One region of the Exiguobacterium sp. FSL W8-0210 genome, then DNA from elsewhere that is predicted to be linked to it. Evidence: riboswitches for the same ligand, from Rfam matches in the RefSeq annotation. Region 1 holds a riboswitch; each other region holds the start of a gene.
The links. A riboswitch is a leader RNA that binds a small molecule or an ion and turns the genes downstream of it on or off. The one in region 1 is predicted to bind thiamine pyrophosphate.
Positions count from the first base shown of each region.

Region 1 (7,564 bases):
GTCGCGTCGGAATCGGTAGATGAAGAAGTGCCCGGTAATAGATATCTAAATGAGTATGTCCCCAAATTTCCGTCGCAATCGAGCTCGTTTTAATATACAACGGACGTTTGTAGCGTCTTTCATACTTTTCTTTCAATAAAAGAGCCATCTCATAAGATATACGATTAGGACGCGGAAATAAGACTTTTCCTAGATGGTAGATTCCCTGATTATCGACTCGAATGATTTGTGGTTCTAACCGATATCGAATCCAATAGCCGCGAAAACGGATCGTCTGCCATTTCAATACAATCACCTCTGAACGGATTATACCCTGTTCTGAAGTGATTGATGCCATTCTCGCACAGCATCTGTCATTTGCTGCGCAGCGAGTTGCCGATCTTCTTTAGCGAAAATTTCTGAGATGACGGCATACCCTTCTAGCGGGATAGGCAGAGAAGAGACATTCGTTGCTGTGATTCCACCAATACCGATTAGAGGTAATCGTACGGCTTCTCGAATTGCCTGAAGCATCGTGTGCGACATGGAATCAGCGTCCGCTTTGGATGACGTCGCAAATAGAGACCCCACGCCTAAATAAGATGCTCCGTCCCGTTCTGCTTCAATCGCTTGTGCAACGGTTGCTACTGACACACCGATCACGGCATCTGGTAAAAGGCGACGTGCTGCGATTAAAGGAATGTCTTCTTGTCCGATATGCAAACCAGCTCCGACGAGTAATGCGATATCGATCCGGTCATTGATGATCAAAGGAACGTCGTAGCGATCCGTGAGTGTTTTCAACCGAACTGCCTGATCGTAGAATTCCTTTCCTTGTGCTGTTTTTTCCCGTAATTGCACGATCGTCGCACCACCTAAAACAGCTTCCTCAACGACCGTCTCGATCGCGACTCCAGGATGGTACCGACGATCCGTCACTGCATAGATGGAGTAATCAATTGACACGTTCTGTCACCTCCACCAGATCTTGCACCGTCATGAGGCTGATGGCATTGAACAACTCTCGTTTAAAATCACCAAGACCTTGCGCGGAGGCTGCTTGTTCTCCTGCTTTTCCCATGACGAATGTCCCGTGGACAGCCGCCTCAAATGCCGTATATCCTGCACCGAGGAAGCTCGCAATCAAGGAGGCCGTCATGCAGCCCGTACCCGTGATGTCTCCCAAACGTGGTGTTCCTACATGTAATTCCATTTCACGCGTTCCATCCGTGATGTAGTCGTTCGGACCTGTCACGACGAGGACAGATTGGTGTTTGCGAGCGAATGCACGAATGCTTTCTCGATCCATCATTGCATCTCCCGCAGCATCGACTCCCTTAGTTCGCCCATCTTCCCCAAGTAACGTCTTGATTTCAGAAGCATTTCCTTTAATGACCGTACACCCGAGATCAATGAGTTCTTTAGAAAAGGCAGTACGTAATGTCGTTGCCCCTGCTCCAACTGGATCAAGAACGATTGGGACATTCAAACGTCCCGCTTCACGTGCTGCGAGTCGTTGAGCTGCTTGCATGTCTGCATCAATCGTACCAATGTTTAAGACAAGAGCTTGTGCGAGTCTAACCATCTCTTCTACTTCACGAATGTCTTCCGCCATGACGGGTGATGCTCCAACAGCGAGTGTGACGTTTGCGCAGTCGTTGATCGTCACCGTGTTCGTCAGATGGTGAATGAGTGGTTTGTGTTCAAGAATGGTCGTAAACATGTGTATCCCTCCAAAGTGAGTGAAAATGATGTGTCGGTCCAATACCTTGTCCGAGGGCAAATCCATGACGAATTGCCTCCGTGACATAGCTCTTTGCCTGTCTTACACTATCTGTTAAATCTTCTCCAAGCGCCATCCGCGCCGCAATCGCCGCAGATAAGGTACAACCAGTTCCATGAGTATGTTGATTGTCTAACCGTTCCGATGTGAAGCGGTGTTCCACTTCCCCATCAAACAACAAATCCGTCGCAGCTCCTGAGAGATGTCCACCTTTTAGTAATACTGCCCCTGTCTGTGTAGCCAATTGATGCATCGCCAGTCGCATTTCCTCTAGATTGGTCACTGATCGTCCTGTTAACCGCTCCGCTTCCGGTAAATTCGGTGTGACGAGTGTCGCAAGCGGCAGAAGTTCTGAAATCAATGCTTGTTCAGCTTCCGTCCGCAATAGGGCATGACCACCTTTAGCGACCATGACGGGATCTAATATGATAGGAACTGTCTGTTTGCGGAGATGTGTAGCAATGACACGAATCGTCTGCGCATTCGAGACCATCCCGATTTTGATCGCATCGACACGAATGTCTGAAAAAATCGACGTTAACTGGGCATCTACGATTTCTGGGGACAACTCTTCCACCGCTTGAACACCCAACGTATTTTGCGCCGTGACGGCTGTCAGGACGCTCATTCCATAAACCCCTAAAGCCGAAAAGGTTTTTAAATCTGCTTGAATCCCAGCTCCACCACCGGAGTCGGATCCTGCAATCGTCAGTACATGTTTCATGTTCTTTTCACCTTCCCATCGAGCAATGTAAGGGAGTCGTGACCGACAAAAAAAAGCGTCGACCGCTGTAAAAAAGCAGTCGACGCTATACGAAAGCGTTATACACGCATTCCGGTATCCGTTCGGCTCAACTTTCCTACGCTGGTATTATCCAGTTCAGGTAATAGGGTCGAAAACAGATTGGTTTTCCTCTCAGCCGGATTCCTCCAGCTCCCCTAGTTGCTCAAGTATTCGTTTCGCCTTAACTGTAGCATAGAGAAGAAAAAAAAACGAGCCGAAGCCCGTTTTGATTACAGATATGCTAATGGATTGACTGCATTTAGAGGAGAAGAGGCACTGTATTGATAGCCTCCGACATGTAGTTCGAAATGTAAGTGTGGTCCTGTTGAATTCCCTGTACTACCAAGTGTCCCGACTTGCTGACCTTGAGAGACCGTTTGTCCTGCACGAACCGATAATGAACTCATATGTGCGTAGACAGTCGTGTACACTTGTCCATCGAGGAAGTGAGAAATCATGACATGATTGCCGTAAGGTCCACCACCTGATGCTGTAATGACCGTTCCAGCTGCTGCAGCGACGATTGGAGATCCGACCGAACCACTGAAATCAACACCGTTGTGGAACGTATAACCGTTCGCGCCGCTTGCTGGTCCGAATCCTTGTGACACTCCACCAGAAGATGGTCGAACGAATTTCCCTCCACTCGAAACAACCGGCGGGACAACAGAATCAGTTGATTCCGAACTCTTACCTGCTTGTTTTGCTGCTTGAGCATTCGCTTTAGCGGCTTTTTCGGCTGCCGCTTTCTCCGCTGCTGCTTTTTCAGCCGCTGCTTTAGCAGCTGCCTTCGCTGCCGCAATTGCACGTTCTTGCGCTTCGAGAGTCGCTTGAAGTTCTTTTGCGTCTAACAGTTCTGTCGTGAACTTCGTCTTCCCTTTTCGTAATTTCTTCAGCGTGGCACTACGTTCTTTCATTTGAAGCTTTAACGCTTTCTTTTGTTCAAGCAATACTTTCTTTTCTTGCATTTGCTCCGCTTTTTTCTCAACGAGCGCTTGTTTTGCTTCTGCTAATTTTTGTTGCGTTGCGATGTAATCCGAAATCATTTTATCGTCTTGCTCAGCGATTTTTTTCCCCGCCATGACACGGCTGAATAAATCACCTAAATCCTTCGATCCAAAAATGACTTCTTCCCATTTAATCGAGTTTCCATCGTTCTCTTGGAAAACACGCAAACGATCACCGAGTAGTTCTTCCTGTTTCTGTAACATTTCTTCGTAACGGACGATGTCTACCTTTAACTCATCGATTCGAACGTTCAACTGTTCGATTTGTTTATTTTTTTCAGAGACTTGGAAAATCTTTTCGTTGATTGCTGCGTCAATTTGATTGATTTGACGTTGCTCTTTTGAGATTTTAGCTTCTTGTTTTTTGATCGCTTTTTCAAGTTTACGTTGTTCAGCGGCATTTTCAGCCTTTTTTTCTTTAATGGTCGCTGCTGCGATCGGTTGCGTTCCTGTTATAAGTAATGCTCCTAAAACAATGGTAGAAATTAGTTTTTTTAGCATATATCGTTTTCCTCACTTATGTTTTTTTCATATTTTATTATAGTATTCAAGTTTCTCTCATATCTGAAATAGATTATAGCACCGTAATCGTTTCAAAAAAATTTCATTTACATTTCAAATGAAAACGATTTTTTGTAATATATGATTTGTTTTTTGAAAATGACAAAAAAAGAACCGTTGCATATGCAACGATTCTTTACGATTAAAACATCGACATTGGATTGACTGAGTTAGCTGGACCTGTTGCACTGTAGCTGTATCCACCAACGTGAATTTCGAAGTGTAAGTGTGGACCTGTTGAGTTTCCTGTGCTACCACGTGTACCGATTTGTTGACCTTGGCTGACACGTTGACCTGCACTAGCGTTCAATGAACTCATATGTGCATAGACTGTCGTATATGTCTTCCCGTTCAATTGGTGAGCGATCATGATGTGATTTCCGTAAGGTCCGCCACCTGATGCTGTAATGACTGTACCAGTTGCAGCTGCCACGATTGGCGTGCCAACTGGACCACCGAAGTCAATCCCGTTATGGAACGTATAACCATTTTCTCCGCCTGCAGAACCATACCCTTGTGTCACAGCACCAGCAGTTGGATGAATGAAGAGTCCGCCTGATGATGGTGACGGTTTAGGTGTCGCTGGAGCTGACGGCGCTGGAGCTGGCGCAGTTGGTGCTGGTGTAGATGGTTTTGGTGCCGATTGTTTTGTCGAACCAGAAGGTTTTGCTGACTGCGCTGCCTTCTCTTGTGCTGCTTGCTGAGTTGCTGCTTCTTTAGCGGCTTGCTCTTCTGCTTCTTTTTGAGCTGCTGCTTGCGCTGCTTCAGCTTCTGCTCGTGCTTTTGCTTCACGTGCAGCTTGAGCTTGACGTTCTTTTTCGATTCGCGCTTCACGTTCACGCGCTGCTTTTTCAGCTGCAATCGCTTTTTCTTGAGCAATCAAAATTTGCTGGACTTCTTTTGCATCCATCAATTGTGTTTCGAACTTTTCTTTTTTCTTACGTAGTTCTTTTAAGCGTTTGTTCCGCTCTTTTAATTGTGATTCAAGATCCGCTTGTTGACGTTTTAATTCTTTTTTCTCAACGACCAACTGCGCTTTCTTTTCTTTTACTTCTTGCTGCGCATCCGCTAATTGCTTTTGCGTATTCTGGTAATCCGTGATCATTTTATCATCTTGTTTTGAAATGGATTTCCCTGCCATGACACGGCTTACGAGATCACCAACGTTTTTAGCACCAAAGATGACTTCTTCCCATTTAATTGAGTTTCCATCATTCTCTTGCATGACACGAAGACGATCACCGAGTAGTTTTTCTTGGCGTTTTAGTTTCGCTTTATATTTCTCAATTTCTTTTCCAAGTTCAACGATTTCACGTTCTGTTGCTTTGATTTGACGATCCTTTGTTTCGACAGCAAAGATTTTTTCGTTCAACGCTTCGTCTAGTCGATTGACTTCTTGTTGTGTTTTAGAGATTTTTTGACCTTCTTGATTAACAGAAGACTCTAAGTTTTTTTGCTTTTTAGCATTGTCTTGTTGCTGTTGTTCGTTTTTGGCTTTCTGTTCACTTAAATCGTCAGCTGCTGCAAAATGAGGTGCTGATGAAAGAACCAGTGCGGAAACGATGAGCGACGCGAACGTTTTTTTCATGTAGTATTCCCTCTTTTTCTGTAGTGTATGTTTTATGATTTATCGTAGAGTATTTAAGTTAAATTTAAATTCTGTAATAGTTTTTCTTTTTTATAAGAACGTTTTTGATTATAGCATTCATTCCTCTTCCATAATATTTCAGTGATATTTCATTTTAAATAAATCTTTCCTCTTCTATGTAATAGAAACATTTGGAAGGTAACTCATCGTTGCAACTTTGAAGTGTTTTTGGGAAACTGAAGCGAATAGAAGGAGGATATCATATGAAATTAGACCACACTGGAATTGCTGTTCGCGACATGCAGGAAGCCATTTCATTTTATACAAACGTACTTGGAGGAACTTTAACAAAAGAGTACTCGAATCCTGCGCCTGGTGTCGCTTCCAATATTGCGGTCATCGAGTTCGATGATGCGCACATCGAGTTGTTAACGCCAACAAGTCCGGGTAGTCCGATCGCACGTTTTTTAAAACAACGCGGGAAAGGTGTCCATCACATTGCTTATCGTGTAGAGGATTTAGATCAAGCGATTGAAGAAGCAAAACAACAAGGCTTAACATTTTTAGAAGATACGTATCGAACGACGCCGTTCGGGCGACGACTGATTTATATGAATCCCCGGCATTCACACGGCGTCATTACAGAACTCTGTGATTATCCAGAAAATCTATAAAAAATCAGCACTGCGATAGCGCAGTGCTGATTTTTCGTTTCATGGTATTAGCCGAGTTTAGCTACGATTTCCCGATTGAACGCAGGAATGTCATCTGGTTGACGACTTGAGACGAAATTATCGTCGACGACGACTTCTTCATCTGCAAAGTCCACACCAGCATTTTCTAAATCAATTCGAATTGATTTATAACCTGTCATTTTTCTTCCTTTGACGATTTTTGCATTAATCATCAATTGTGGTCCATGGCAGATCGAGAAAATCGGTTTTTTCGACATATCGAATTCTTCGACGAATGAGACGAAACGCTCATCTTCTCGAAGTAAATCTGGTGAAAATCCGCCTGGAATCAGGAGAGCATCGTAGTCTGCTGCTGAAGTCTCATCAATCGAGAGATCAACGGTTACTTTTGCCTCTTCCTGCTTCCCAACGAGTTCTGCACCTTTTTTGGCACCAATGACCGTGATCTCGTGCCCTGCTTCTTTTAATGCATCAACCGGTCCTGTGAATTCTACATCCTCAAAATGATCGGCGAGTACAACGGCTACTTTTTTAGACATGTGATTCATCCCCCAAGTTGTTTGATTTAGATTGGATCTTCTCCGCGATCTCGTGGAGAACCCGTATCATCTGGCATTTCGTCTTTTCCTTTTAGGATTTCCTTTTGCTGCTCCTCTGTCAGTTTCCGTTCTTTATCCGACAGACGATCCCGTTCATCTTCAAACTCTTCATTTGGACGATCGGTTTCTTTCGGTGCCATGGAAAACCCTCCTTATGATCCGTCGCTTATACTTATAATGAATCGACGACTTTAACAGAAAGATCTACATCGATATTTCCGCGTGTTGCTTTCGAGTACGGGCAAAAGTTGTGTGTTTTCTCAAGCAACTCTTCTGCTTCCTCTTGTGATACGCCAACGACTTCGACGACGAGTTTCGCTGCAATTTTCACACCGTTATCCGCTTCATCCTGTAAGAGGCTGACTTCTGAATTCGTCCGCGTCTCGACTCGTTTTTTTGCTTGGCGCGCCATTAAATTATAGGCACCATCAAAACAAGCGGCATATCCTGCTGCGAATAACTGTTCCGGGTTTGATGTCGGAATGTCTTCTTTGCCTTTTGTTCCTGGCATGACTAAATCGAGATTAATGACGTTATCGTCTGAAGCGACTTTCCCGTCGCGACCACC
Region 1 covers NZ_JBBOUK010000001.1:578,798-586,361, reverse strand. The annotation lists gene MKY22_RS03055 (hypothetical protein) at 1-295, opposite strand, end outside; gene thiE (thiamine phosphate synthase) at 307-945, opposite strand; gene thiM (hydroxyethylthiazole kinase) at 935-1,702, opposite strand; gene thiD (bifunctional hydroxymethylpyrimidine kinase/phosphomethylpyrimidine kinase) at 1,683-2,486, opposite strand; TPP riboswitch at 2,603-2,713, opposite strand; gene MKY22_RS03035 (murein hydrolase activator EnvC family protein) at 2,777-4,054, opposite strand; gene MKY22_RS03030 (murein hydrolase activator EnvC family protein) at 4,257-5,702, opposite strand; gene MKY22_RS03025 (VOC family protein) at 5,966-6,376, shown strand; gene MKY22_RS03020 (type 1 glutamine amidotransferase domain-containing protein) at 6,424-6,936, opposite strand; gene MKY22_RS03015 (hypothetical protein) at 6,963-7,136, opposite strand; gene MKY22_RS03010 (organic hydroperoxide resistance protein) at 7,169-7,564, opposite strand, start outside.

Region 2 (7,564 bases), on a different contig from region 1:
TGAGGGTTTTAGCAATAGTAGGATAAGAGCTTTTGATCTCCTTTTTTAAAACTTCTTTCGGCAATTTAGCTAGATGATCTAAGATCACTCTCATTGCCCATTCATGATAAGAAACCATCGTTTTTCCAGCGTTCATTCAAATCGCTCCTTTAGTTGTAATAGTAATCGTTATCTAACTACGTTTAGTATAAAAAAGGATATATGACAACTGACTGTCATATATCCTCATATAAATTCAATATTTTTTTAGCTTCATTTTTTAAGACATCTTGTAAGTATAAAGGTTGAATGACTACTACGCCTGATCGGAAACTTAACAATATGTTAATGAGCCATTCTGCATGCAATGGTGGAGGTAACATCAATGTCATTGTGATACTACCATCTTCTTTTTGCGTCATCGAGTGATGTTGAAAATGATTTAATACTAAGTGAATGGATTGAGGATGGACACGTAAAATGACACGCTCTTTTGGAGGGAAAACTACTGGTAGCTCCTTGGGTAAACGATGAGTATCCTTAATAGGAGTTGTTAGTCTCTCAAGGTTGAGTATATATGAGACTTTAAACTCGCGATAGTCGTTTCTTAAATGGCAATAAGCGTATAGATACCACGTTCGGAACTTATATTATAGTGAAAGCGGATCTACCTCTCGAGTAGTCTGTTCATTTTGAGAGCTAATATACTGGAAACAAATGCGTGTTAATTCTTTAATGCTTTTTTGAAGATTGATTAAAAAAGAGGGATCGACTGAGAAGTGAGTTAAATCAATATGTAGATGATTCTTTTGTTCTTCTGATGTGAGAATGGACAGACGATCAACAGTCTTTTTAAGATCGTGATCATTTAATTGGTTCGATAAATTTTTGACTAAAGACAATACCTCAAGCATAGAAGAAGCGTCTAAAAACGTTTTATCCCATTTGTAATTCTCTATAATACCGAATCCACCGTTTGTTCCATGGTACGAAGTAATAGGAATACCAGCTGGACTAATGGTTTCGATATCTCGATAAATTGTTCTCTGAGAGACATTTAATTCTTCAGCTAGTTGTGAAGCAGAAATGGTAGAGCGATGAAGTAGCTTAAATATAATAGTTAGTAAACGTTCAAGTTTCAATGGAATCTCCTTTACGTTAAACACGACGGAAGTTTTTATGTATATCTATAAAGTGTAAATGATTTCATCTTAATTAATAATTGAAACGCATTTAGTATCATTAAAAATAAAATACAATAACAAAAAGTATGCGCGGGCGCATACTTTTTGTTATTTCACTTACCACACTATCAGTTAAGAAATTTAATCATTTATTTAATCTTAAGTAGATCTACCAATTGTCATGCGCGAGAAAATTCATACACACTTGTCAATTCCAATCACATGCATTTCCATCGTTATCGCGGTCTAAATCATGGGGATCAACTGCAGGACCTCCGGCAGCTATATAAAAATCTTGAGCGGCTTGGGCGCTGGAAAAATCACCACAGTCGCGATCTGCTCCAGAAGGGTCGTATTCAAAATCAGTTGCTACTTCTGTATTTACTTCATCAACGTATTCCTCATCAGATATACTCTCATCTTCATTTATCACTTCACTATTTGCTAAAGAGGCTTCGAGTTCGTCGATTTTCTCTTCTGCAACAATGCGTTTCGTCTCTTCTTTATTGAGTTTATTCTCTAAGGTAGTACGTTTGTCTGCTTCCTCCTTATAGCTTTCAACGGTTTGCAAACGTAACTCTTTTTCTTGTGCTAACTCCTCTTTCAATTTTTTCGTTTCTTGTTGTTGCTCTTTTAGTTTAAATTGCGTGTCTTTTAAAGATGTTTCTAACTCCTTTGACTCTATCTTTAATGATTCCAACATCTTTGTTTCCTTGGTAGAAGACCCGGCTTCTATTTTTTGAGGCTCATTTATTCTGTCTACCATATAGATAGAAATTGCAAAAGCAATGAATACGCCTAGCCAAACGGCAAAGGTTGGGTACTTCACTGGATTTCGAAACCTTGGTTTAAAGTAAAAGTATAGACCAACTGCTGAGATCAATAAGCCAATGAGACTCCAAAAGGTGATAGTGAAGAGTAAAAGATAGACAATAGCAATTACGACGAGAAATAATACTTTTCGGATGTTCATAAGTTCAGCTCCTTTAAAAATATTTGTATTTTTATTGTACATATTTATAAGGGAAAATTGATTAGGAATTTATAGTTCTTTTCTAAAAAATCGCTTATAACGCTCGAGTACTAATTTGAATAAAATATAAGCAATTACTGATCAAATATAATTGATAATTTTTAAGAGAATAGACGTACACCAATCTAAGCGAATTAAAAATAATCAGAAAAGGTTGTATGTCGTAGTCGATACAAATAGGACTGTATAAGGAAATTTGACATAATGAGTTAGAAGAAAAAGATTGATTAATTGCTTAGATGATGAGAAAGGCATTTACCGTATCAAAGCACTTATCTCTTACGCAATTGTGAAGAACTCCAATGATATTATGGAAAAGAAAATGAATTGTTGATTGATTTGGTACGTTTTTATTCAAAAAGCAATAAAAGCATTAAATAGAGCACGTATAAATTTAAGACGAAAAAAGTAAGGTAATCAACACGAAGAGAGAAGACGACATACATACTACTTAATGGCTCTCATACGATGATTAAGCAAGATAAGCTTACTATATTGCAGACATCAATGATTCGGACTTTTAGGTCACGTAATTGATCTGCAAAATCGAATCGCTCATATATTAAGACATTATCAAAGAAAAAACGATAATTAGGATTGTCTAGTATAAGATATGACCGTAACAAAGCAATCCGGATAAGATCATAAACCTATTTTTACGCTCGATCTTTAAAGAAATACTATTAACAAATCACACTCATCATTATTAACAGATGTATAAGACGACTAAAGTGAAGGTAATTTAAATAGAATCACTAGGGGTGTTATTAAACTGAGATGAGGAGCGACTCAAACCCTTTGTACCTGAACTAGGTAGTACTAGCGTAGAGAAGTGTAAACCCTAATGAACAAACAGAGACAATAATGTCGCTCTTTGCTATGTGATTGTTTAGACGTGCACAACTTTCCATTTAGAGAGTTGCGTTTTTTGTTTACTACTTCACTATTAAGTTGCAAAAATTGATAGGGTAGCGGACAGGAATGACCAGAACAGTGTTAATGACGGGAAGTAGTCAAGACTCTAGGGCGACGATTGCAAGGATGTTAGTGAAAATGGATTTAAATGATGATTAATTACTTTAAAAGCAAAGATGCGGCACAAAGGCGTGTGAGCGAACTAGGAGTAGAGAATGCACTTGCCTTGTATGCAGATGTCATGAAGCGGGAAGATATTGAGAGCATGATGCAATCCGCAACAGCACATTATGGTCAAATCAATGTTGTTATTAATGATGCATTAGTAGAATTCAAATTTGATCCAGTTTCTCAAAAATCTTTCATCGATTTGCAATAGGAGGACTACTAGAAACAATTGGATGCAACGTTAAAAACGGCGCTTCACATCATTTAAAATTTTCTTCCACAATTATGGAACGACATAACGGTAGTATCATTAGCATTAGAACAAACCTCTATCAAAACCCAGTAGTTCCTCATCATGAATACTTAACAGCAAAAAGCAGGTCTAATTAGTTTTACACGCAACCTGGTCGCAGAACTAGGTCAATACGGTATAAACGTGAATGTCGTCTCCGGCGGATTGTTGAAACTTACGGATGCTAGTGCTGTGACAACCGCTGAAGTATTCGATTTAATTGATCAATCGAAACTGTTGAAAAAAGTGACTACCCCAGAAGAAGTAGCACAAATGGTTGCCTTTATGGCATCAGAAGCAGCGTCTGGGTTTAACGGTCAAAACGTAACGGTCAATGGTGGATTAACGATGAATTGAAGCGGGCGTTTTAAAAGATTCTCAGCTTGTAAGAGAAGGGATTCGTGAACAGAAGATGACGAATAGAAATCAGTTAATATCGGCGTTTTATTATATGAATGTGGTCATCCCCAAGCCACATGGTTAATGGCTGATTCCGCGATTAAAGAGATCGGAGAGAGCCGCTATTATTAGCGTTTGGCTCAGATAGCGGCAGCTAGATGTTTGAATGAAGTATTTTTTGCGGATAATCATTCCTTTCCGGCTAATAATGCAACTGATTTACCTGCTTTTTGGTTGGATCCTTTGATCAATTTAACTGTTATTTCTCAAGTGGCGGATCATATTGGATTAGTCTCCACGATATCGAGTACGTTTTCCAATCCATATATGGCAACAAGACAACTCCTAAGTCTTGAACATCTGACGAAGGAACGAGTAAGCTAGAACTTAGTGACCTTGATGAAATACCGGGAAGCATCGACCTATGATATGAATGCACTTTCTATGAGAAAAAATAATATAAAAAGACGTAAAAATTAGTGACTTTAACTTTAATAGAGAGGCTATTCTTATGATGGAATCAAGCCAATTTTCTTTAAGATTAATTAGCTAACAGTTTTAACAATCTTGTGAGAACCCAAGCTATTCGGTGTATCGTAACATGTTTCATCGTAATTTTTTAACTTCGTAATTTCAAATGAAAATTAGTAGCCATATGAGTTTTGAAATGATGCGGCTCGATAGAAATAGAAGAAAATTTTACTAGTTTAAAAATTATCTAAGAAAAAAGATTAGACGATATATTTAAAAGCAGACAAAGAGTGTAAATCAAAAAAATTAATATAGTATATACAAAGCGCTAAAAAGTACTTGGATGAAAATCAATTAATAAGTATTATTAAAGTAACTTTATACAAAAAATCTAAATTTAATAATTTTTTGTATAAACTCATATAAAGTTAAGTGGAGATTTAAATTTTCGTAATTATCTATTCAATACTATAAAATAATGTTGAAATATAATCTTATTTAATAGGGATAATATAGTGATTTTTTATAATGTTGGATGAAGGAGAAATGATTTGTGATCAGAAACAGTAGTTTTTTTTATAAAAATTTAGACAAAAGTAATTCGGAAGTTGATATTTTTATAAATCGTATAAATAAATATTCAGTAGAAAATCAATTTCAAATTTATGTATTAGACAAGCCAGTAATGGAAAAAGAAACAGATTATGATACAAGTAATATTATGATTTTACTAAGCCCTTCTCATACTATTAGTCTTATTAGTTTGAATAATAATAAAGACACTGATGAAGTTGAAGAAATATTCGAATATTTAATACAGGATATAGGCTTTACTGCTAAAAAGTTTAAATATAATAGTGTAATAGGAAGATCAAATAGATGGGAAAAATACTTTAAAAAATATAATTTTAGTGAAATACAAAATATAGATACAACAGAAAAGATATCACATTTTTTTGACTCGAAGAAATACATCCAACCTGAAGAAAAACGAGTGATTGATTTAATAATATCGTTAATTACAGGTAGTATTAATGATATTGATGCAGTTGGAAAAACTGTACCAGAGACTTTGTTGCAGAAAATTAGGCAAAAAATTGTATTATTTGATGGAGATCAAACAAGGTTTATCTATGAAGAATTAAATCAGGATATTGTTAAAATTCAAGGTTTGGCTGGTACGGGAAAAACTGAACTGTTGTTACATAGGTTAAAAGAGCTATATACAGAAAATGATACAAATAAAATAGCCTTCACTTGTCATAATATTACGCTTGCAAATAAATTGAAGTCACGTGTTCCGGAATTCTTTGATTTTATGAAAGTAGATGAGCAAATTAAGTGGAATGAACGTCTATGGGTGTTTCATGGATGGGGATCATTAAATAATAAAAATAATTTAGGACTCTACGGATTAATATGTAATATTTATGGCTTACCATTTTTTAATGTAAAGGATGTAAGAGAAGGTAAATTTCAGCGTGCGTGTCAACAAAGTTTAAGTTTTTTAAAAGAGATGATAGAAAATGGTGAAGAAATCAATCCTTATTTTGACTATATTTTAATTGATGAAGCTCAAGATTTTCCTGATGAGTTTATTGAATTGTGTAAAATGGTTACATCTAAAACGGTATACTTAGCGGGAGATATATTTCAAGATATTTTTGAAATGCAAGAATTAGCATCTGAACCGGACTTTTCATTAAATAAAGTGTACAGGACACATCCTAAAAATTTAATGTTTGCTCACGCTGTTGGGATGGGGTTATTTGAAAATCCTACTATTAATTGGTTGGAAAAAAGTGGGTGGGATGCATGCGGATATTTAGTAAATAATAATGGTCGAAATTACAATTTGACCAGAGAAAAAGTTCTTCGATTCCAAGAAATGGATATGGATGGTTTGGAATGTACAAAAATAATACCAACAACGGATATTTTGGAAAGCATTCTTAATGTAATTAAAGAAATTGTAGAAATACATAATGATGTTATTCCGGATGACATAGCTATTATTTTTACAAATAATAAATTATCACAAAATGACTATGATTTTATAACTTATGTACAAGCACGTATTTTTGAGAACTTTAACTGGAACTCAAGTGTTACTTACAAGGATAAAAGAGTAGAAAAAGGAAAAATTACTATTTCCAATAAAAACAATATTAAAGGGCTAGAATTTCCTTTTGTAATTTGTGTAGCTAATCATCAAATTACAAGGAATTTTGCGGAAAGAAATACCTTTTATATGTCTTTAACAAGATCCTTCTTAACATCTTATCTAGTGGTTCAAGAAATAAATAATCTAGAAATTATAGATATTTTTAAAACGGGATTAGAAACGATACAAAATACGGATGCAATTAATACTATTGAACCGACGGAAAATGAAAAGGCACTACAAAGAAGATTACTAAGGGAAATTAAACAACCTAAGAAATCGCAGTATGAAGTTTTACATGAAATTTTTGAAAAATTGAATTTAGAATTTAATGACCAAAATCGTATTCAAGCAGCAATAAGCATGTTAAACACCCCAACTACAAAATATGAAACTTTGGAAAATTTAGTAAAATCTATGTTGGAGGCTTAAAATGCTTAAAAACTCGTATATAATTAGTAATTTCGAAAATTTAGATAAAATGGTTCGATCAAGATTAAAGAGTAAAGCTCAAGTCATCCATATACTGGTTGTTACTTTAAAAGTAATTTTAACTGACCTGAATCCTGTAGACACAGGAATAGGAAGTTTTGCTATTAGAGATAAGGGATCGACGAGAAGAATGTATTTTACTATTCAGGATGAAGAAAATAAGGTTTTAAAACATTTCTCTATTATATTTCCGTTTAATATTTCAATAAAAGGTGAACAAACATATTTCTTTCTTAATAACAGAGAAATAGTTATTGACCTATATGTGTTAGAAATCTTGTCAACTTTGTGTAAAAATAAATGGTTTTCAGATCTTAATGAAGATAATCACGATATAGTAGATTTTATTTACATGTATGATGATTTACTAAGAGAGTTTAATATTTCGAAAGAGATGGAATCAGATTTATGGTCAGTAATTAAGTTTTTAATGACATTTGAACCTTGTTACATTAGATACGATTATG
Region 2 covers NZ_JBBOUK010000002.1:34,251-41,814, forward strand. The annotation lists gene MKY22_RS16285 (DinB family protein) at 1-136, opposite strand, end outside; gene MKY22_RS17390 (hypothetical protein) at 216-554, opposite strand; partial or broken gene MKY22_RS17395 (WYL domain-containing protein) at 552-614, opposite strand; gene MKY22_RS16290 (helix-turn-helix transcriptional regulator) at 630-1,121, opposite strand; gene MKY22_RS16295 (excalibur calcium-binding domain-containing protein) at 1,372-2,136, opposite strand; TPP riboswitch at 2,944-3,044, shown strand; partial or broken gene MKY22_RS16300 (3-oxoacyl-ACP reductase) at 3,178-3,928, shown strand; gene MKY22_RS16310 (DEAD/DEAH box helicase) at 4,995-7,037, shown strand; gene MKY22_RS16315 (hypothetical protein) at 7,039-7,564, shown strand, end outside.
Region 2: another riboswitch for thiamine pyrophosphate. It lies ahead of MKY22_RS16300 (3-oxoacyl-ACP reductase); the one in region 1 lies ahead of thiD (bifunctional hydroxymethylpyrimidine kinase/phosphomethylpyrimidine kinase).

Region 3 (7,564 bases), 410 kb from region 1:
ATCGTGTTCGATTGAACGGAGTTGAAAATAAGCCCGAATGTAACGGCAATCAAGATTGCAAAGACGATTCCGAGAGCCCGGTTCTTCAAGCCCTTTTCGATATAGTAGGCAGGACCACCACGGTACGCGTTCGATTTCGTATCGCGCACTTTATAAACTTGAGCCAGTGTACTTTCGATGAGAGCCGTCGCACCACCAAGAAGAGCGACCATCCACATCCAGAAGACGGCACCCGGTCCGCCGAGTGTGACAGCAATTGTGACACCGGCAAGGTTACCCGTACCGATTCGAGTCGCAGCACCGATGAAGAATGACTGGAGGGAAGTGATGCTTTCTCCTTTATCGTCTGTTGTTTGTTCACTTTTATCGAGCGTGACGCGGAACATCTCTTTTAAGTACGTGAATTGGATGAAGCCAGTTCGGATCGTGAAGTAGATCCCGCCGCCAATCAATACGGCGATCAATACATACGACCATAAAATATTGTTGGCGTAATCGACACTTCCTTGAATGACTTGCTGAATGGCGTTCATGATGGTGTATTCCTCCCAAAGAATAATAAAAGCTATACGCTAAATTATACGAATTTTCAGACAATAAGCAACAACAAAATAAAATAAAATTTTAAAACTTAATAAAGTTAGCTAAATGTTAGGAGTTAAAAACATTGTAGGTGAACGAAAAAACTGCCACTCTCGGTATCGAGAGTGACAGGCAAGTAAAGCTAAATCATCCATGCTGTAGCAATTGTTCGTATAGGTCATCGAGTTGCTGTTGGATGCTTTTAGAAACGGTATCGGTCGGTTTTTCACGTTTTGCTAATTTCTGTTCAAGCCGCTCGATCTGCACTTCTAACTCATGTTGTGACAAGCGTTTTGGTTTTTGAGGAGTTACGTGGAGTGAGGAAGACGTAGCGAACTCAGCACGCTTCTGTTGAGCATACGTATACGTACCATGATAACGCGTCAGACCATTTTCGAGCCACAGGATCTGCGGAAATAGCCGATTCAAGAAATAGCGGTCGTGTGAGACGGCAATCAATGTTCCAGAAAAATTCTCGAGTGCTTCTTCCAACGTCTCTCTTGATTCAATATCGAGATGATTCGTCGGCTCGTCGAGAATTAATACATTGACCGACGAATGAACGAGGACGGCGAGTTGCAATCGCACACGTTCGCCTCCGCTCAGTGACAAAATGGACCGAAAGACAGTTGGTCCAAAGAACAGGAACCGGGCTAGGATATGGCGGGCTTCCGCTTCTGGAACGGCAATCCGGTCTCTAAACCAGTCGATTAACCGCGCGTCCTCCTCGAAATGGGCATGCTGGGACAGGTAACCGATCCGATTCGATGGTCCACGCGTGAGTGTGCCTGCCTCTGGTGATAATTCGTCAAGCAGCAGTGAGAGCAACGTCGATTTCCCGCTCCCATTCGTTCCGACGATCGCGATCCGATCCTGTGCCATGATCTCGAACGAGACGTCATCAAAAATGTGACGGGTTCCATAAGCAAACGAGAGTTCTTCAGCGCGAAAGACGACTTGGCTCGAGTGATCAGTGGAAGAGAAGGAGACATCAGCGGTTTTGGCTTCGAGTTGTGGTCGTTTAATCCGTTCGATCCGCTCGAGTGCCCGTTCCATCGATTTTGCTTTACGGAATAATTTCTCACTCGGTGGAGACGCTTCGTTTGCCCATTGCCGGAGTCGACGAATCGCTTCCTTCATTTTCTTTATTTTTTTCTGTTGCTCTTGGTAGGCGTGGAACTGTTCCATCAAGCGACGTTCTCGTTCGACGACGAACGCGCTGTAATTCCCTATATAGGTTGTCAGTTCACCGTCCTCGAGTTCAACGATCGAGGTGACGACGGCGTCTAAGAAGACCCGGTCGTGAGAGACGAGCAGGATGGTTCCTGTGTAGTCCCGTAAGAACTGCTCCAGCCATTCCACGGCAGCTAAATCGAGATGGTTCGTCGGTTCGTCAAGAATGAGCAGATTTGGCTCCATGAGTAACATGCGACCGAGACAAATCTTCGTCTGTTCACCACCGCTCAACTGGTGGAAAGGACGAGTGAGTAACGGACGAAGGTGTAACCCGTTCACCATGCGCTCGATCTTCGAGTCGAGTAGATAGCCATCCTTTTGTTCGAACGCATTCGTCGCTTCCGCATATCGCGCGAGTAACGCATCAAGATTCTCTGGTGCTGTCGCCATCATTTGCTCCAACTGTTGCATCCGAGAACGGATCACGAGAGTCTCTGCAAACGCTGTCCAAAGGACGTCGAGTCCGGTCAGCGTCTCACTATATACAGGAAGTTGTTCCAAATAGCCGATCGTCAAACCGCTCTTTTGATAGATGACACCACCGTCCGGTTGCTCAAGGCGAGCAAGCAAGCGGAGTAATGTCGTCTTACCACTCCCGTTTCGTCCAATCAGACCGACACGGTCGTGTTCGTTTAAGAAGAGGGAAACATCCGCTAAGATCGTCTCGCCTCCGAATTGTTTTGTCAGGTGTTGAATGTCGCAAATCATCATATTCAATTGATCCTTTCGCGCGCATCAAAAAAGGAGAGCGCAAATAGCACTCTCCCTAACGTGTGAAAGATGCGCTTTGCAGTATTTTTCATTCATGAAGTTCTTAAAAAAGGACAGACGGGTGCCTTAGAACGCCATTTCATGAAAAATCGCGCGCAACAGATACAATTGTTCCATCAACCAGTGTTTGCACGCGGCAAAGTCCATCTTTTCACACCACCTTTCGTTTCAGATACATCTAGTTTACTATTTTTTTGTCAGTTAAGGAAGTCTGAATTATTTGAACACACCCGCGATTGAACTGAAGAAGTCACTGAGTCCATCAAATAATTTAGCGAAAAATCCTTTCGTTTCTTCTGAAGTTGCGAACGCGTGGATGTCTTGTCCCGCATTTTTCAATCCACTCTCGATTTGTCCCCAGTTGATGTTCGCTTGCTCCATTTGATTGAATAGATTCGTCAACCGGTCCATTTGTGCGTCAGACAACTGGATATTGTTGTTTTGAATGACTTGGACGATCAGGTTTTCGATCTCGACTTTGGTTTCCGGTTTTTGATTGGCGATCTCAGCCTTGATCTCATTCATTAAGTCAGCGACTTTATCCGTGCCGACCGTTTTTCCGACGTCTGATGTGACCGATAATTCTTGCTGTGCTAAATCCTTGCGTTCGTCACTTAACTTAATTCCCGTCTCAGCGGAAGTTTGATCGTACGCTTTCATGATTCCTGTCAGTGCCGATGTCCCGGTCACCTTGTAGGGAGAAGTGATCGTGATGTCGGCATCTTTGACACCCGCTGTGACGAGAGCGTTGAGATACATATCCTTCGTCACCCATGTGATGTTCTCCGTCGAGACGGAAAGTCCATCTCCTTTTTCCGTCAGTTCAATCTTAGCCGAAGAATACATGTTGCCACCTTTTTGCGACTGTGGAATGTTTTTCCCGAGATATTTTTCTTCGTCAGCAGAGGTTGCGATGATCGGCGTGATGCCTTCCGGTGCATTGAGACGGGAAAGCACCCATGCTTTATCCTTTGCGCCGAGTGACTCCCCGAGTGTGACGATCGTCTTATCGACGACTTGTTCGGCGGATGCGGCTGTTGGGAGTAATAAAGCAGAAGCGATAACGGCTGACGCCATGATTTTTGTTGGTGTATGCATAATGAAATCCTCCAATTTGTAAGTAACAGAATAAATTATAGTATCAGGTACTAAAGTTAGTGTACGAGAACGAAAGAAGTTCGGAATCGGTCTGTAGATGGAGACGGCATCCGTCTTCTGACACTCCATAGTATAGCGAAAAGAGGACAACTTGACTTCCATTTTCAGCATGCTATAGTGGATGGGAATCGAATAATGACCACTAGGGGAGTCGGTAGGCTGACTGAGACGAACGAAGACGTTCGGACCCTTTGAACCTGATTAAGTTCGTACTTACGGAGGGAAGTGGCGTCAAGTCTTGTTCTTCTTGCGCCATGCCCGTGTGTTTCGGGGTGGTGTTTTTTCGTTTCATACCAAACGAGGAGGATGAGATCATGACATTCACACAAGAAATCAAACAAGCGGCACAAGCGTATTGGAACAGTAGTTTTACGCACCCATTCGTTCAAGGAATCGGAGAGGGGACGTTACCACTCTCGAAATTTCGGCATTACGTCATGCAGGATGCCTATTACTTAAAACACTTTGCGAAGATTCAAGCGAAGGCAGCGTCAAAAGCGGACGACTTCGCGACGATCGCGACACTTGCCGAACATGCTACTTCGACTTACGAGGCAGAACTGAGCTTACATCAATCATTTTTTAAGCCGCTCGGTATTACGGCAGCAGACCTTGAAGCATTTGAACCGGCACCGACAGCATATGCGTACGTCTCGCACATGCATCATGCGAGTGAAGGAACGCTTGGTGAGACGATTGCTGCCATCTTGCCATGTTACTGGTTGTATTATGAAGTCGGGCAACAATTACTGACGTGTACACCGGAAGAAAAAATCTATCAGCAATGGATCGACACGTATAGCTCGGAATGGTTCGAAAAGGTCGTCTTTGAACAGATTGCACGGCTTGATGCGCTGGCGGAGCAAGCGAGCCCAGCGGAACGCGAGCGAATGAAACGTCATTTCGTGACAAGTTGTTACTATGAGTTACTCTTCTGGCACATGGGGTGGACGGAAGAGACGTTTGCGTCAGTTTACGAAACGATTCCGGCACGAGAGGTATCTTCTTGAATCACTAAATGGTAGAATTAGGAATACCATTTAGTGAGAGTTGGGATTGGAATGGAAATCATCGTGATCGCACTTGTGATTCTCGCGGCATATGTCGTGCAACAGGTGCTCGGAAAAGTAAAAGTGAGATTTGTTGGGTACATCATTCCCATCTTGATGGCGGTGTACGGAACATATGCTACGATTCAGAATTTTCAGGGGTTGCTTCAGTTCGGTTTTACAACGGGGAGTTCCATCGCGACTATCCTAGTCGTCATCCTCTATGTTTCGTTGACTTATTCACTTCATCGTGTCTACAAGCGTTCGAAAGAAGAAGCCGAATATCCGTATCAATCGTTAAAAGACCGAGGCATCCTTTAAGGAGCTTCGGTCTTTTGGTGTATCACGTCATCATTTTTTCCAGTTTTTAAAGCCGTCACCGAATTCGAGATGCAGTTGATCGGTAAAGACACCGTTCTGAAAGACCGGCACATCTACCGGTAAAGTGCCTTGCGGTTTGAACGTTCCGAAGATCGCTCGGATACCTGCAGGCAGGTTCGGTCCCGCTGATTTCAGATTGCCTGCTTCGGAGTCTGGTCCGTTCGGGTCGCCTTTGAAGCCATAGACGAGGACGTGTGCCGGTGCGTCCGGTTGAACGGCGACATCGTATGGGTTACGGAGACTGAGCAGGACGGATGGTGAATCCGTTTGTTTCGCATAGCGGAAGATCGAAGCCGGAACCGCTTGTTCTGGTGCAGTAGGTAGTAGTTTAGCACTCGTGTTGACGTTGGAACCGACGATGATGTAATCTGCTGCATCGAGTTGCGCCCGTAATGTCGGGTTTTGGTCGAGCGGTAGCGTAGTAGTTGAGTAATTCGCTGTCGTCACGTGCCAGTTCCGATTCTTCGGTAGGGACGCGATCGTTTTTTTCATGCTGTCCGTTTGATCCGTCGCAGGAGCGATCACAAGAACATTTGCATTCTTTTTCGGTTTGAATGGTAACGTCCGCTGATCATTTTTCACGAGTGTGACCGCGGCTTCCGTCATCGCGCGTTCTTTTGCTTTATGCTCGGGACTGCCGACGATTTGGTTCGAGTGCGCGATTTTTTCAGCTAGGGATGTCGTGTCAGTCGTACCGTTCCAAATCCCACGCTCTGCTTTTAGCGTCAAGATTCGTTCAACCGATTGATCAATTCGTTTCTCTGAAAGGCGACCGTCTTTGACTGCTGCGATCACATCCTTGAAAATCTGATCGAGCTTTGTGACATCTTGCTCGGAACGAAGGATCGTCGGCATGAGCGCGATGTCGACTCCAGCGTCAAACGTCTTTAAGACGGCTTCTGATTCCGTGAAGTTGTCGGCGATCGCCTGCATGTTCAACGCGTCTGTGATGACGATGCCATCGTAGCCAAGTTTTTCGCGCAGTACGCCCGTGATGACATCATCCGATAACGTCGCAGGTAAAGGGAAGGCACCATTTGTCGACGTGACGACTTCAGGTTCGATTTGCGGCATCCCGATGTGTCCTGTCATGATCATATCGATGTCTTCAGCAATAGCTCGCTTGAACGGTACGAGCTCGACTTGTTCTAGCTCCTGCAGGGATCGGTCAACGACCGGTAATCCATAGTGGGAATCGGTCGCCGTATCGCCGTGACCCGGGAAGTGTTTGGCAGTCGCCGCGACACCTTCAGACTGAATTCCCTTCATTAGAGCGGAACCGAGTGTGCCGACGAGCTCCGGATCACTCGAGAACGAGCGGACACCAATGACAGGATTTCCAGGATTGCTGTTGACGTCGAGAACCGGACCAAAGTTGACATTGATGCCGAGCGCACGCAGTTCGGAACCGATGATATGACCGGCATCATTGGCATATGTGCTACTGCGGGTCGCACCTAACGCCATGTTGCCAGGTAAGTTCGTCCCTGTTCCGAGCCGAGTAACGATTCCACCTTCTTGGTCGATCGTGACGAAGAGTGGAATATCGTTGCTAGCATCTTGTTTGACGACTTCTTGCAGATCATGAACGAGTTTCGTCGTCTGTTCGGTTTCGCTGACGTTCTCAGCAAACAAGATGACGCCGCCTAAATCATAGCGATCGATGATGTTCGCGACTTCTGGGGCAAGCGACGTATGATTGCTGCCATTCCACTGCCGGAAGTCCGGCATGATCATCTGCCCGATTTTTTGTTCGAGTGTCATCGTGTCGATTTTGTGACTGATCCGATCGGCTGAAGATCCTGCCTCTGCCATGACAGGTAAACTACTTGAGACGAGTACTGCTGCGAGTCCGGCTGTTAACGTGAACTGTCCGATTTTTTTCATGATGTACGTCCTCCTTTAGTCAAACCGTGACTGGAATTCTTTTCAATACGGACAGTATAGCAAGGTGTTTGTTTTAAAACAATATTTTATTTGTAAACGATTTCAAATTGAAATAAATTTCAAAGATGTTTTTAGACAAACTGACTTGAATGAAAAAAAGTGACTCCCCCTGAAGAGGAATCACTTTCAAGTAAAGTCGATCGATTGATCAGCTATAGCGTTCCACGATGCTTGTCAGCTGACGTTCGACGAACGATTGATCCTGCAGTTCACTATTGGACAGACGCAGTTTGATCATCGACTCATCCGCACCAGCCATTTCACTGAATAATGAACCAAGACTGTGCGCACGACGGTCGACTTGGACGATTAAATCAATCCCTGAGCTGTCTTGAAGCATGATGATTTCGATCTCATCCAGTTTATGGGCGTAGTGTGTATTGCGAGCTGAATACTCAAGCTCCTGAGCAATCGGTAAATCTTTCCGGAATCGTCCAGGT
Region 3 covers NZ_JBBOUK010000001.1:993,174-1,000,737, forward strand. The annotation lists gene MKY22_RS05120 (alanine/glycine:cation symporter family protein) at 1-533, opposite strand, end outside; gene abc-f (ribosomal protection-like ABC-F family protein) at 730-2,526, opposite strand; gene MKY22_RS05130 (hypothetical protein) at 2,599-2,829, shown strand; gene MKY22_RS05135 (DUF1002 domain-containing protein) at 2,806-3,687, opposite strand; TPP riboswitch at 3,882-3,988, shown strand; gene tenA (thiaminase II) at 4,062-4,757, shown strand; gene MKY22_RS05145 (hypothetical protein) at 4,809-5,117, shown strand; gene MKY22_RS05150 (glycoside hydrolase family 3 protein) at 5,148-7,064, opposite strand; gene MKY22_RS05155 (sporulation protein) at 7,273-7,564, opposite strand, start outside.
Region 3: another riboswitch for thiamine pyrophosphate. It lies ahead of tenA (thiaminase II); the one in region 1 lies ahead of thiD (bifunctional hydroxymethylpyrimidine kinase/phosphomethylpyrimidine kinase).